4 linked regions of the Azoarcus sp. KH32C genome follow. Each later gene encodes a partner of the first gene's protein in a complex. Links are inferred from orthologs where the notes say so. Each region holds a gene or a part of one and is shown in the gene's direction. Other genes may lie near its edges.

Region 1 (2,962 bases):
GCCTGATTCTTCAGGCACTTGAGTCGGGGGAATGGCGTCCCGGGCAGGTGATTCCGAGCGAGCAAGAGCTCGCCGCGCGGTTCAGCGTTTCGCAGGGAACCGTGCGCAAGGCCATCGACGAAATGGCCGCTGAAAATCTCCTTGTTCGCAAGCAGGGGAAGGGCACGTTCGTTGCGTCGCATAACGACCCCCGTGCTCTCTTCCGTTTTTTGCGTCTCGTTCCGATGGATGGCGATCTTGCCCATCCGCAGAGCGTACCGATGGATTGCTGGCGCGCCAAGGCCGGCCAGGAAGCCTCCCGGATGCTCGGAATTGCGCTCGGCGATCCGATCATCATCGTTCGGCGGGTGTTGCGTTTTGCGCAGAAGCCCGTCGTCGTCGACGAGATCTATCTGCCGGGCGAGATATTCCAGGGTCTGACTCTCGAAGTTCTTCAGAGCTGGAACGGTTCGCTATACAGCCTGTTCGAAACCCGTTTCGGTTTGAGGATGATTCGTGCGCAGGAGCGCATCCGCGCGGTCGGCGCCGATCGTTCCACCAGCGATACCCTCCGCGTTCCCGAAGGTACGCCGCTGCTTTCGGTTGAGCGCGTGACATATACCTATGGCGACAGACCGGTTGAATGGCGTCGTGGTTTGTATTCCACGGCCGAGCACTTTTATTTGAATGAATTGAACTAGCCCTTCAGCGGAAGGCATAGGGACATTCAGCGTATATAATTCTGGCTCTTTGCAGTTTGGGAGAACCGCGTCGGGAAACCGTCGCTCATCGAGGGGAAAAACAATATGTCAGAAGCTGTAGTACGCAAGCAGAGGCCAAAATTCCTGGCCCTGAACGAGATCCGGTTGCCGTTGCCGGGCATCGTCTCAATTCTTCACCGGGTAAGCGGTGCAGGCCTGTTCCTGATGCTGCCCTTCCTGCTGTTCCTGTTCGATCGCAGTCTCGGCTCGCCTGAGTCCTTTGCAACATACAAGAGCATTGTCGGTAATCCGCTCGTCAAGCTGCTGCTGTTGGGCCTGTTGTGGGCCTACCTGCATCACTTCTGTGCCGGCATCCGCTTCCTGCTGCTGGATCTCCATAAGGGTCTGGATCTTCAATCCGCCCGCAACAGCGCGCGTATCGTCCTCTTCGTGAGCCTTACGCTGACCGTGATTGTGGGGGTGAAGCTGTGGTAAAGCGTATCGTCGTCGGTGCTCATTACGGTCTGCGCGACTGGATTGCCCAGCGCATCACGGCCGTCTTCATGGTGATCTTCACCGTCCTGTTCGCGGCCGCCACGCTCGGCTTGCCCGAAATGAACTACCAGGCATGGTCGGGCCTGTTCCGCAACGGAATCGTCCGCTTCTTCGCCTTCCTGTTCTTTCTGTCGCTGTTCTATCACGCCTGGATCGGTGTGCGTGACATCTGGATGGACTACATCAAGCCGGTCGGTGTTCGTCTGACCCTGCATGTCGTAACGATCTTCGTGCTCGTCGGCTACGCCGGCTGGGCTGCCCAGATTCTGTGGAGGCTGTGAGCGTGACTGTCGCTAAGCGTACTTTTGATGCCGTTATCGTTGGTGCCGGTGGTGCCGGTCTGCGTGCGGCGCTGCAACTGTCAGAAGCCGGCCTCAAGACCGCCGTGCTGACCAAGGTTTTCCCGACCCGCTCGCACACCGTTGCGGCGCAGGGCGGCGTGGCTGCTTCGTTGGGTAATTCGACCGAAGACAACTGGCACTGGCATATGTACGACACCGTCAAGGGGTCGGACTGGCTGGGTGACCAGGATGCGATCGAATTCATGTGTCGCAAGGCCAATGAAGTGGTCGTCGAGCTCGAACACTACGGCATGCCGTTCGACCGCACGGACAACGGCAAGATCTACCAGCGTCCGTTCGGCGGTCACTCGCAGAATTACGGCCAATCCCCGGTTTCGCGCTCCTGTGCGGCCGCGGACCGTACCGGTCATGCGATGCTGCACGCGCTGTATCAGCGCAACGTCCGCGCGAACACCCAGTTCTTCGTCGAATGGATGGCCCTCGACCTGATCCGCGATCAGGACGGCAACGTCCTCGGCGTTACCGCGCTCGAAATGGAAACCGGTGAAGTCAGCATCTTCCACTCTAAGGCAACGATTTTCGCTACTGGCGGTGCTGGCCGTATCTTCTACAGCTCGACCAACGCGTTCATCAACACCGGTGACGGCGTCGGTATGGCGGCTCGCGCCGGCATCCCGCTGGAAGATATGGAATTCTGGCAGTTCCACCCGACCGGCGTGGCCGGCGCAGGTGTGCTGATCACCGAAGGTGTGCGCGGCGAAGGCGGTATCCTGCGGAACGCCGCGGGCGAGCGCTTCATGGAACGTTATGCACCGAACCTGAAGGATCTGGCCTCGCGCGATGTCGTCTCGCGTTCGATGGTGACCGAGATTAACGAAGGTCGCGGCTGCGGTCCTGAAAAGGACCACGTGCTGCTCGACATCACGCATCTGTCGCCCGAGACCATCATGAAGCGCCTGCCCGGCATTCGTGAAATCTCGATCCAGTTCGCCGGCGTGGATCCGATCAAGGCGCCGATCCCGGTCGTACCGACCTGCCACTATCAGATGGGCGGCATTCCGACCAACTACAAGGGTCAGGTCGTGGTGCCGAAGGACGGCAACGCGAATGCGCCGGTGCAGGGGTTCTACGCCGCGGGCGAATGCGCATGTGCCTCGGTGCATGGCGCCAACCGTCTCGGCACGAACTCGCTGCTCGACCTGCTGGTGTTCGGCAAGTCGGCCGGCGAAACGGTGGTCGAAGACTTCAAGAGCGGCAATCTGGTGCTGCGTCCGCTGCCCGAAGGTGCTGCCGACGCGTCGCTCGCCCGGATGGCCCGTCTGGAAAACCAGACCGGCGGCGAAAGTGTTGCCGAGGTTGGCAACGCAATGCGCCGCACGATGCAGAAGCACGCCGGCGTGTTCCGCTTCGACAACCTGCTCAAGG
Region 2 (3,000 bases), 1.4 Mb from region 1 along the record:
GTGCCACCGGCAGATTCCGCCCGGCTGCTGAAGCAGGCCGAATCCATCGAGCAGCGGACACTCGCGCTCGTGACGCATCCGTCGGGCAGCGAACGCATCGCCACCTTGCGCAAGGAGATGGCCGAGTCGATGGAAAACGGCTGCGGCATCTATCGCGACGCTGCCACGATGCGGGCCACCTGCGACAAGCTCGCGGAGCTGAAGCACCGCTTCCATAAGGTCCGTGTCGAAGACCAGTCGCGCGTCTGGAACACCGAATGGCTGCTGGCCGTCGAACTCGGGTACCAGCTCGATGTTGCGCAGGCGATGGCGCATTCGGCGCTGAACCGCCGCGAATCGCGCGGCGCCCACCAGCGCCTCGATGGCTACACCGCGCGCGACGACGTGAACTTCCTCAAGCATTCGCAGGCCCATTACGCGGGCGACGATGCGCCGCGCATCGACTATGGCGACGTGAAGATCACGCGCTCGCCCCCCGGCACGCGCGCGTATGGAGCGGCGGGCGAGAAGGCCGAACAGGAAAGGGAGGCTCATCGTGCGTGACGCTCCGGTGCCCGAGAAGCGGATCGAAATCGAAGTCCTGCGCTATCGACCCGAGCAGGACGTCGAGCCTGTGCCGCAGGTCTACACGGTGCCTTTCACCGACGACATGTCGGTGCTGCAGGGTCTGCAGTACATCAAGGATTACCTGGACGGCTCGCTGAGCTTCCGCTGGTCCTGCCGGATGGCGATCTGCGGCAGCTGCGGCATGATGATCGACGGCGTACCGCGGCTGTCGTGCAAGACCTTCCTGCGCGATTTCCATCCGCGCCGCGTGCGCGTGGAGGCCCTGGCCCACTTCCCGATCGAGCGCGATCTGGTCGTCGTGATCGACGATTTCATCCAGAAGCTGGAGCAGATCAAGCCCTACATCGTGCCGAAGACGCCGCGCACGCTGGCCGAAGGCGAGTACCTGCAGACGCCGGCCGAGCGCGACGTCTACGAGCAGTTCAGCTCCTGCATCAACTGCCTGCTATGTTACGCCGCCTGCCCGCAATACGGCCTCAACCCCGAGTTTGTCGGGCCGGGCATCATGGCGCTGCTGCACCGTTACAACGTCGACTCGCGCGACGGCGGCGCTGCCGAGCGGATGAAGATCGCGGGCTCCGAGGCCGGTGCCTTCAACTGCACCGCGGTCGGATACTGCTCGGAGGTCTGCCCCAAGCACGTCGATCCGGCCAATGCCGTCAATCAGAACAAGACCCTCGCCGCGAAGGACTACTTCCTGCGCTGGGGGAAGCCCAAGGGAGGCGAGCGATGAGCGTGCCCGATCCCCGTCGTCCTTATATGCGCCCGATGACCGGCTGGTGGCGCCGCAACCCCTTCTTCGTCGAGTACATGATCCACGAGGGCACGGCGCTCTTCGTCGCCGCCTACGCGATCGTGCTGCTTGTCGGCCTGCTGCGGCTCGCACAAGGCGAGGCGGCGTGGAACGGCTGGCTCGACGCCCTGAGAAGCCCTCTGTCGGTCGCGTTCCACGTCGTGCTGCTTGCCGCGATCGGCTACCACGCCTGGACCTGGTTCCGGATCATGCCCAAGACGATGCCCCCCCTCGTGATCGGCGGGCACCGCCTGCGGCCGGGTGAGATTACCGCCGCGGGCATCGGCGCCGCGATCCTCGCGAGCATCGCGCTGCTCCTCGCGGCATGGGGGCTCGTGCGATGAAGGCGATCGAAAAACGCTCGAATGCGCCGATCTTCTGGGCGCTCTTCGGTGCCGGCGGCATGCTCGCGGCCCTGCTCGGGCCCGCGCTGGTATTCCTCACGGGGATCGCCGTTCCGCTCGGGCTGATCTTCCCGCCGGACGCGCTGAGCTGGCCCCACGCGCTCGCGTTCGCCCGGAACTGGGCCGGAAAGGCTTTCCTGTTCGCGGTCGTCGCGCTCTTCCTGTGGCACGCCGCGCATCGCATCTTTCACAGCCTGCACGACCTCGGGGTCCATGCAGGCATCGCCGCCAAGCTCGTCTGCTACGGCTTCGCGGCGGCCGGTTCGCTGCTCGCGGCCGGTGCATTGCTGTCGCTCGGTTTCTGATTGGGGCGGCCTCGCGGGGCCGCGGGCGTACCGGAGCCGCGCGGATGCTCTCCCGCTAGGGATGGCGTCGCCGGCACTTGTGGCATGACAACGAGCAGAAGGGGAATCATCATGAAAAAGACAGCACTGGTCGTGGCGCTGGCGGCTCTCGGCATCGGCGCGACGCAGGCGGCCGATCCCGCCAAGATCAACTGGGCGAAGGTCCCGGCGGTGACCGTCACGCTCTTCTATCCGGGGCAGTCCTCGTACGAATGGCTGCGCAGCGACGCGCACAAGGGAGCGTCGAAGGAAGTGAAGCGCGGCGATTCCTGTACCTCTTGCCACGACGAGGAGGACGCCGAGAAGGACCTGGGCGAGAAGCTCGTGAAGGGCGGGCCGCTCGAGCCGCGGCCGGTGAAAGGCAAGTCCGGCTTCAAGGAACTGAAAGTTCAGGCGGCCTACGACAGCAAGAATGCCTACCTCCGCTTCCAGTGGAAGACGGACAACGCCTTCCCCGGTTCCGAGCACCAGTACCTGCGTTTCGACGGCCACGAGTGGAAGGTGTTCGGTTTTCCCAAGCTCGACAAGCCGGTCCAGGACGGCTCCGAGATGGGCATCTACGAGGACCGCATGTCGGTCATGATCGACGACGGCAAGGTGCCGGGCTTCGCGCAGCAAGGCTGCTGGCTCACCTGCCACGACGGCGAGCGCGACATGCCGAAGCAATTCACGAAGGACGAGGCGGCCGCGAACCCGCTGCTGCAGGCGATCAAGAAGAACGACGTGCGCAAGTACCTGCCCGAAACGCGCAGCGATCCGTCGGACTGGAAGACCGGCAAGAGTGTCGCGGAAGTCGAGAAGATCAAGGCCGCGGGCGGCTTCCTCGACCTGATCCAGTGGCGTGCGCACCGCAGCAATCCCGTCGGGATGGCCGACGACGGCTACGTGCTGG
Region 3 (3,146 bases), 1.4 Mb from region 1 along the record:
CATCCAGCCGAGTTCCGCCAGGCCGCTGCCGACCGAGACCTTGTTGCTGACGACCAGCGTCACGCCGACGAAGCCGAGCGCGAGCCCTGCCCACTGCCGCGGCGTGACGCGCTCGCCGAGTAGCCACCCGGCGCCGAGCGCGGTGAGCAGCGGTTGCATGCCGACCACGAGTGCCGTGACGCCGGCGGGCAGGCCGCGATGGATCGCCATGAACACGCCGCCGAGATAGGTCGCCTGCAGCAGCAGGCCGGCGACCCCGATGTGCCCGACCTGACGCAAGTCCTTCGGCCACGGCGCGCGCATCAGCAGTGCCAGTGCGCCCATCAGCGCGATCACCAGCACGTAGCGTGTCGCGAGAAAGGTCAGCGGTTCCGCGTAGGGCAGGCCGAATTTGGCGCCGATGAAGCCGGTGCTCCAAAGCAGCACGAAGAGCAGCGGAGTGAGTGCGGCCAGGCGTGGGGGCAGCGTGGGCATGAGTGGCGATGTCGCGCCGCGTGACGGCGAGGAGGGATGAAGCCCGACATCATAGCGGCACAATGGGGCGGAACAAGGCCGGGTCTTGCCATCGGAAGTTGCGAATTATGCCGAATGGAATTGCCCATGAAGCCGACAAGGATTACACTTCACTTGATTGCCAATCCCGCAATCGCAGTCCTTGTTTCCAGTACCTGTCGGCAGGTCGCGTTTATGCCGGCTCCAGAGATTTTCCAAAGTGTTTTCACCGCTTCCCGCTGGGAAGGGAGGAGACGAGCGTGGAAGCATTCAAGGCGGACGTGGCGATTGTCGGTGCCGGCGGCGCGGGGCTGAGGGCGGCGATCGCGGTCGCCGAGGCCGATCCGAGTCTCAGGATCGCGCTGATCTCCAAGGTCTATCCGATGCGCAGCCATACCGTCGCGGCCGAAGGCGGCTCGGCGGGTGTCGTGCAGGCCCACGACAGCCTCGAAGACCATTTTCACGACACCGTGGCCGGCGGCGACTGGCTGTGCGAGCAGGACGTGGTCGACGACTTCGTCTCGCGCTGCACCGAGGAGATGGTGCAGCTGGAGCACTGGGGCTGCCCGTGGAGCCGCAAGGAAGACGGCCACATCAACGTGCGCGCTTTCGGCGGCATGAAGATCGAGCGCACGTGGTTCGCCGCCGACAAGACCGGCTTCCACATGCTCCACACGCTGTTCCAGACCTCGATCAAGTATCCGTCGATCCGCCGCTTCGACGAGTATTTCTGCGTCGATCTCATCGTCGAGGACGGCCGCGCGCAGGGCGTCGTCGCGGTGCAGATCGCGTCGCGCGAGTTCACGCTGATCGAGGCGGGCGCGGTGATCATCGCCACCGGGGGCGCCGGCCGCGTCTTCCGCGAGAACACCAACGGCGGCATCGTCACCGGCGACGGCATGTCGCTCGCCTACCGGCATGGCGTGCCGCTGCGCGACATGGAGTTCGTCCAGTACCACCCGACCTGCATGCCGGGCACGGGCCTGCTGTTCACCGAAGCCTGCCGCGGCGAGGGCGGCTTTCTGCTCAACAAGGACGGCTACCGCTACCTGCAGGATTACGGGCTCGGGCCCGCGGAGCCGACGCCGCGCAACAAGGCGATGGAGCTCGGCCCGCGCGATCGCCTGAGCCAGGCGTTCTGGTACGAGCAGCAGAAGGGGCGCACGATCGACAGCCCGCAGGGCCCGGTTGTGCATCTGGACCTGCGTCACCTCGGCGAGGCGAAGCTGCGCGAGCGCCTGCCGCAGATCTACGAGCTCGCCGAGGAGTTCCTCGGCGTCGACCCCGCGCTGACGCCAATCCCGGTGCGCCCTGCCGTGCATTACACGATGGGCGGAATCCTCGTGGACGGGCGCTGCGCGTCGCCGCTGCCCGGGCTCTTCGCGGCCGGCGAATGCTCGAGCGTCGGCATCCACGGGGCCAACCGGCTCGGCTCGAATTCGCTCGCGGAACTGTGCGTGTTCGGCAAGACGGCCGGCATCGAGGCAGCTGCGTTCGCGCGCAACGTGCCACCGGCAGATTCCGCCCGGCTGCTGAAGCAGGCCGAATCCATCGAGCAGCGGACACTCGCGCTCGTGACGCATCCGTCGGGCAGCGAACGCATCGCCACCTTGCGCAAGGAGATGGCCGAGTCGATGGAAAACGGCTGCGGCATCTATCGCGACGCTGCCACGATGCGGGCCACCTGCGACAAGCTCGCGGAGCTGAAGCACCGCTTCCATAAGGTCCGTGTCGAAGACCAGTCGCGCGTCTGGAACACCGAATGGCTGCTGGCCGTCGAACTCGGGTACCAGCTCGATGTTGCGCAGGCGATGGCGCATTCGGCGCTGAACCGCCGCGAATCGCGCGGCGCCCACCAGCGCCTCGATGGCTACACCGCGCGCGACGACGTGAACTTCCTCAAGCATTCGCAGGCCCATTACGCGGGCGACGATGCGCCGCGCATCGACTATGGCGACGTGAAGATCACGCGCTCGCCCCCCGGCACGCGCGCGTATGGAGCGGCGGGCGAGAAGGCCGAACAGGAAAGGGAGGCTCATCGTGCGTGACGCTCCGGTGCCCGAGAAGCGGATCGAAATCGAAGTCCTGCGCTATCGACCCGAGCAGGACGTCGAGCCTGTGCCGCAGGTCTACACGGTGCCTTTCACCGACGACATGTCGGTGCTGCAGGGTCTGCAGTACATCAAGGATTACCTGGACGGCTCGCTGAGCTTCCGCTGGTCCTGCCGGATGGCGATCTGCGGCAGCTGCGGCATGATGATCGACGGCGTACCGCGGCTGTCGTGCAAGACCTTCCTGCGCGATTTCCATCCGCGCCGCGTGCGCGTGGAGGCCCTGGCCCACTTCCCGATCGAGCGCGATCTGGTCGTCGTGATCGACGATTTCATCCAGAAGCTGGAGCAGATCAAGCCCTACATCGTGCCGAAGACGCCGCGCACGCTGGCCGAAGGCGAGTACCTGCAGACGCCGGCCGAGCGCGACGTCTACGAGCAGTTCAGCTCCTGCATCAACTGCCTGCTATGTTACGCCGCCTGCCCGCAATACGGCCTCAACCCCGAGTTTGTCGGGCCGGGCATCATGGCGCTGCTGCACCGTTACAACGTCGACTCGCGCGACGGCGGCGCTGCCGAGCGGATGAAGATCGCGGGCTCCGA
Region 4 (3,149 bases), 1.4 Mb from region 1 along the record:
TGAACTTCCTCAAGCATTCGCAGGCCCATTACGCGGGCGACGATGCGCCGCGCATCGACTATGGCGACGTGAAGATCACGCGCTCGCCCCCCGGCACGCGCGCGTATGGAGCGGCGGGCGAGAAGGCCGAACAGGAAAGGGAGGCTCATCGTGCGTGACGCTCCGGTGCCCGAGAAGCGGATCGAAATCGAAGTCCTGCGCTATCGACCCGAGCAGGACGTCGAGCCTGTGCCGCAGGTCTACACGGTGCCTTTCACCGACGACATGTCGGTGCTGCAGGGTCTGCAGTACATCAAGGATTACCTGGACGGCTCGCTGAGCTTCCGCTGGTCCTGCCGGATGGCGATCTGCGGCAGCTGCGGCATGATGATCGACGGCGTACCGCGGCTGTCGTGCAAGACCTTCCTGCGCGATTTCCATCCGCGCCGCGTGCGCGTGGAGGCCCTGGCCCACTTCCCGATCGAGCGCGATCTGGTCGTCGTGATCGACGATTTCATCCAGAAGCTGGAGCAGATCAAGCCCTACATCGTGCCGAAGACGCCGCGCACGCTGGCCGAAGGCGAGTACCTGCAGACGCCGGCCGAGCGCGACGTCTACGAGCAGTTCAGCTCCTGCATCAACTGCCTGCTATGTTACGCCGCCTGCCCGCAATACGGCCTCAACCCCGAGTTTGTCGGGCCGGGCATCATGGCGCTGCTGCACCGTTACAACGTCGACTCGCGCGACGGCGGCGCTGCCGAGCGGATGAAGATCGCGGGCTCCGAGGCCGGTGCCTTCAACTGCACCGCGGTCGGATACTGCTCGGAGGTCTGCCCCAAGCACGTCGATCCGGCCAATGCCGTCAATCAGAACAAGACCCTCGCCGCGAAGGACTACTTCCTGCGCTGGGGGAAGCCCAAGGGAGGCGAGCGATGAGCGTGCCCGATCCCCGTCGTCCTTATATGCGCCCGATGACCGGCTGGTGGCGCCGCAACCCCTTCTTCGTCGAGTACATGATCCACGAGGGCACGGCGCTCTTCGTCGCCGCCTACGCGATCGTGCTGCTTGTCGGCCTGCTGCGGCTCGCACAAGGCGAGGCGGCGTGGAACGGCTGGCTCGACGCCCTGAGAAGCCCTCTGTCGGTCGCGTTCCACGTCGTGCTGCTTGCCGCGATCGGCTACCACGCCTGGACCTGGTTCCGGATCATGCCCAAGACGATGCCCCCCCTCGTGATCGGCGGGCACCGCCTGCGGCCGGGTGAGATTACCGCCGCGGGCATCGGCGCCGCGATCCTCGCGAGCATCGCGCTGCTCCTCGCGGCATGGGGGCTCGTGCGATGAAGGCGATCGAAAAACGCTCGAATGCGCCGATCTTCTGGGCGCTCTTCGGTGCCGGCGGCATGCTCGCGGCCCTGCTCGGGCCCGCGCTGGTATTCCTCACGGGGATCGCCGTTCCGCTCGGGCTGATCTTCCCGCCGGACGCGCTGAGCTGGCCCCACGCGCTCGCGTTCGCCCGGAACTGGGCCGGAAAGGCTTTCCTGTTCGCGGTCGTCGCGCTCTTCCTGTGGCACGCCGCGCATCGCATCTTTCACAGCCTGCACGACCTCGGGGTCCATGCAGGCATCGCCGCCAAGCTCGTCTGCTACGGCTTCGCGGCGGCCGGTTCGCTGCTCGCGGCCGGTGCATTGCTGTCGCTCGGTTTCTGATTGGGGCGGCCTCGCGGGGCCGCGGGCGTACCGGAGCCGCGCGGATGCTCTCCCGCTAGGGATGGCGTCGCCGGCACTTGTGGCATGACAACGAGCAGAAGGGGAATCATCATGAAAAAGACAGCACTGGTCGTGGCGCTGGCGGCTCTCGGCATCGGCGCGACGCAGGCGGCCGATCCCGCCAAGATCAACTGGGCGAAGGTCCCGGCGGTGACCGTCACGCTCTTCTATCCGGGGCAGTCCTCGTACGAATGGCTGCGCAGCGACGCGCACAAGGGAGCGTCGAAGGAAGTGAAGCGCGGCGATTCCTGTACCTCTTGCCACGACGAGGAGGACGCCGAGAAGGACCTGGGCGAGAAGCTCGTGAAGGGCGGGCCGCTCGAGCCGCGGCCGGTGAAAGGCAAGTCCGGCTTCAAGGAACTGAAAGTTCAGGCGGCCTACGACAGCAAGAATGCCTACCTCCGCTTCCAGTGGAAGACGGACAACGCCTTCCCCGGTTCCGAGCACCAGTACCTGCGTTTCGACGGCCACGAGTGGAAGGTGTTCGGTTTTCCCAAGCTCGACAAGCCGGTCCAGGACGGCTCCGAGATGGGCATCTACGAGGACCGCATGTCGGTCATGATCGACGACGGCAAGGTGCCGGGCTTCGCGCAGCAAGGCTGCTGGCTCACCTGCCACGACGGCGAGCGCGACATGCCGAAGCAATTCACGAAGGACGAGGCGGCCGCGAACCCGCTGCTGCAGGCGATCAAGAAGAACGACGTGCGCAAGTACCTGCCCGAAACGCGCAGCGATCCGTCGGACTGGAAGACCGGCAAGAGTGTCGCGGAAGTCGAGAAGATCAAGGCCGCGGGCGGCTTCCTCGACCTGATCCAGTGGCGTGCGCACCGCAGCAATCCCGTCGGGATGGCCGACGACGGCTACGTGCTGGAGTTCCGGTTGAGCGACGGCGGCAAGGACATGTTCAGCGGCAATGCCGATCCGAAGACTCACCAGCCGAAGTACATGTGGGACGCGGCCAAGGTGGGCTACAAATCGATCACCGTCGACAAGCTGCACCAGGCCGACCACTTCCTGATCCGCGAGAAGAATGCCGTGCCCTTCGATCCGAACGCCGGATGGAAGGAAGGCGACATGGTGCCGGACTACGTCGTCAGCCGCGCCGACGCGTCGGGTTCAGCGGCGGACAACAATGCGATCGCAAGCTGGAAGGACGGGGTTTGGACCGTCGTCATGGTCCGCCCGCTTGCGCTGACGAACGCGGACGACAAGGCCTTGAAGCCGGGGGGCGTCTATAACGTCGGCTTCGCGATTCACGACGACAACATCACGACGCGGGGCCATCACGTGTCCTTCGTGAGGACGCTCGGCCTCGGTGCGAAGGGCAAGGCCGATATCAAGGCGGTGAAGCTCCCGTAAGGGCGAGAGGCACGGTCCCGGTGAGCGCCGGGGCCGTGCCGGTGCG

The links.
Region 2: sdhD (region 1) and AZKH_RS02630 share a complex: the UniProt entries of both Escherichia coli proteins name them as parts of the enzyme complex. The link is inferred for Azoarcus sp. KH32C from one-to-one orthologs.
Region 3: sdhD (region 1) and frdA share a complex: the UniProt entries of both Escherichia coli proteins name them as parts of the enzyme complex. The link is inferred for Azoarcus sp. KH32C from one-to-one orthologs.
Region 4: sdhD (region 1) and frdD share a complex: the UniProt entries of both Escherichia coli proteins name them as parts of the enzyme complex. The link is inferred for Azoarcus sp. KH32C from one-to-one orthologs.

What each region holds. Positions count from the first base shown.
Region 1 is NC_020516.1:2,031,049-2,034,010, forward strand. Bases 31-2,842 are described here. They hold sdhD (succinate dehydrogenase, hydrophobic membrane anchor protein), read left to right. Parts: upstream 31-1,168; coding sequence 1,169-1,516; downstream 1,517-2,842. Other genes in these bases: AZKH_RS08955 (GntR family transcriptional regulator), read left to right, coding at 31-680; sdhC (succinate dehydrogenase, cytochrome b556 subunit), read left to right, coding at 786-1,175; sdhA (succinate dehydrogenase flavoprotein subunit), read left to right, coding at 1,519-2,842. In the rest of the region: more of AZKH_RS08955, read left to right, coding at 1-30; more of sdhA, read left to right, coding at 2,843-2,962. UniProt on the Escherichia coli protein: Membrane-anchoring subunit of succinate dehydrogenase (SDH).
Region 2 is NC_020516.1:596,824-599,823, forward strand. It holds AZKH_RS02630 (fumarate reductase subunit C), read left to right. Parts: upstream 1-1,296; coding sequence 1,297-1,704; downstream 1,705-3,000. Other genes in the region: frdA (fumarate reductase (quinol) flavoprotein subunit), read left to right, coding at 1-543; AZKH_RS02625 (succinate dehydrogenase/fumarate reductase iron-sulfur subunit), read left to right, coding at 536-1,300; frdD (fumarate reductase subunit FrdD), read left to right, coding at 1,701-2,069; AZKH_RS02640 (ethylbenzene dehydrogenase-related protein), read left to right, coding at 2,181-3,000. UniProt on the Escherichia coli protein: Two distinct, membrane-bound, FAD-containing enzymes are responsible for the catalysis of fumarate and succinate interconversion; fumarate reductase is used in anaerobic growth, and succinate dehydrogenase is used in aerobic growth.
Region 3 is NC_020516.1:594,827-597,972, forward strand. What follows is about bases 151-3,146. They hold frdA (fumarate reductase (quinol) flavoprotein subunit), read left to right. Parts: upstream 151-752; coding sequence 753-2,540; downstream 2,541-3,146. Other genes in these bases: AZKH_RS02615 (DMT family transporter), read right to left, coding at 151-474; AZKH_RS02625 (succinate dehydrogenase/fumarate reductase iron-sulfur subunit), read left to right, coding at 2,533-3,146. Also shown: more of AZKH_RS02615, read right to left, coding at 1-150. UniProt on the Escherichia coli protein: Two distinct, membrane-bound, FAD-containing enzymes are responsible for the catalysis of fumarate and succinate interconversion; fumarate reductase is used during anaerobic growth, and succinate dehydrogenase is used during aerobic growth.
Region 4 is NC_020516.1:597,209-600,357, forward strand. The notes cover bases 1-2,999. They hold frdD (fumarate reductase subunit FrdD), read left to right. Parts: upstream 1-1,315; coding sequence 1,316-1,684; downstream 1,685-2,999. Other genes in these bases: frdA (fumarate reductase (quinol) flavoprotein subunit), read left to right, coding at 1-158; AZKH_RS02625 (succinate dehydrogenase/fumarate reductase iron-sulfur subunit), read left to right, coding at 151-915; AZKH_RS02630 (fumarate reductase subunit C), read left to right, coding at 912-1,319; AZKH_RS02640 (ethylbenzene dehydrogenase-related protein), read left to right, coding at 1,796-2,999. In the rest of the region: more of AZKH_RS02640, read left to right, coding at 3,000-3,103. UniProt on the Escherichia coli protein: Two distinct, membrane-bound, FAD-containing enzymes are responsible for the catalysis of fumarate and succinate interconversion; fumarate reductase is used in anaerobic growth, and succinate dehydrogenase is used in aerobic growth.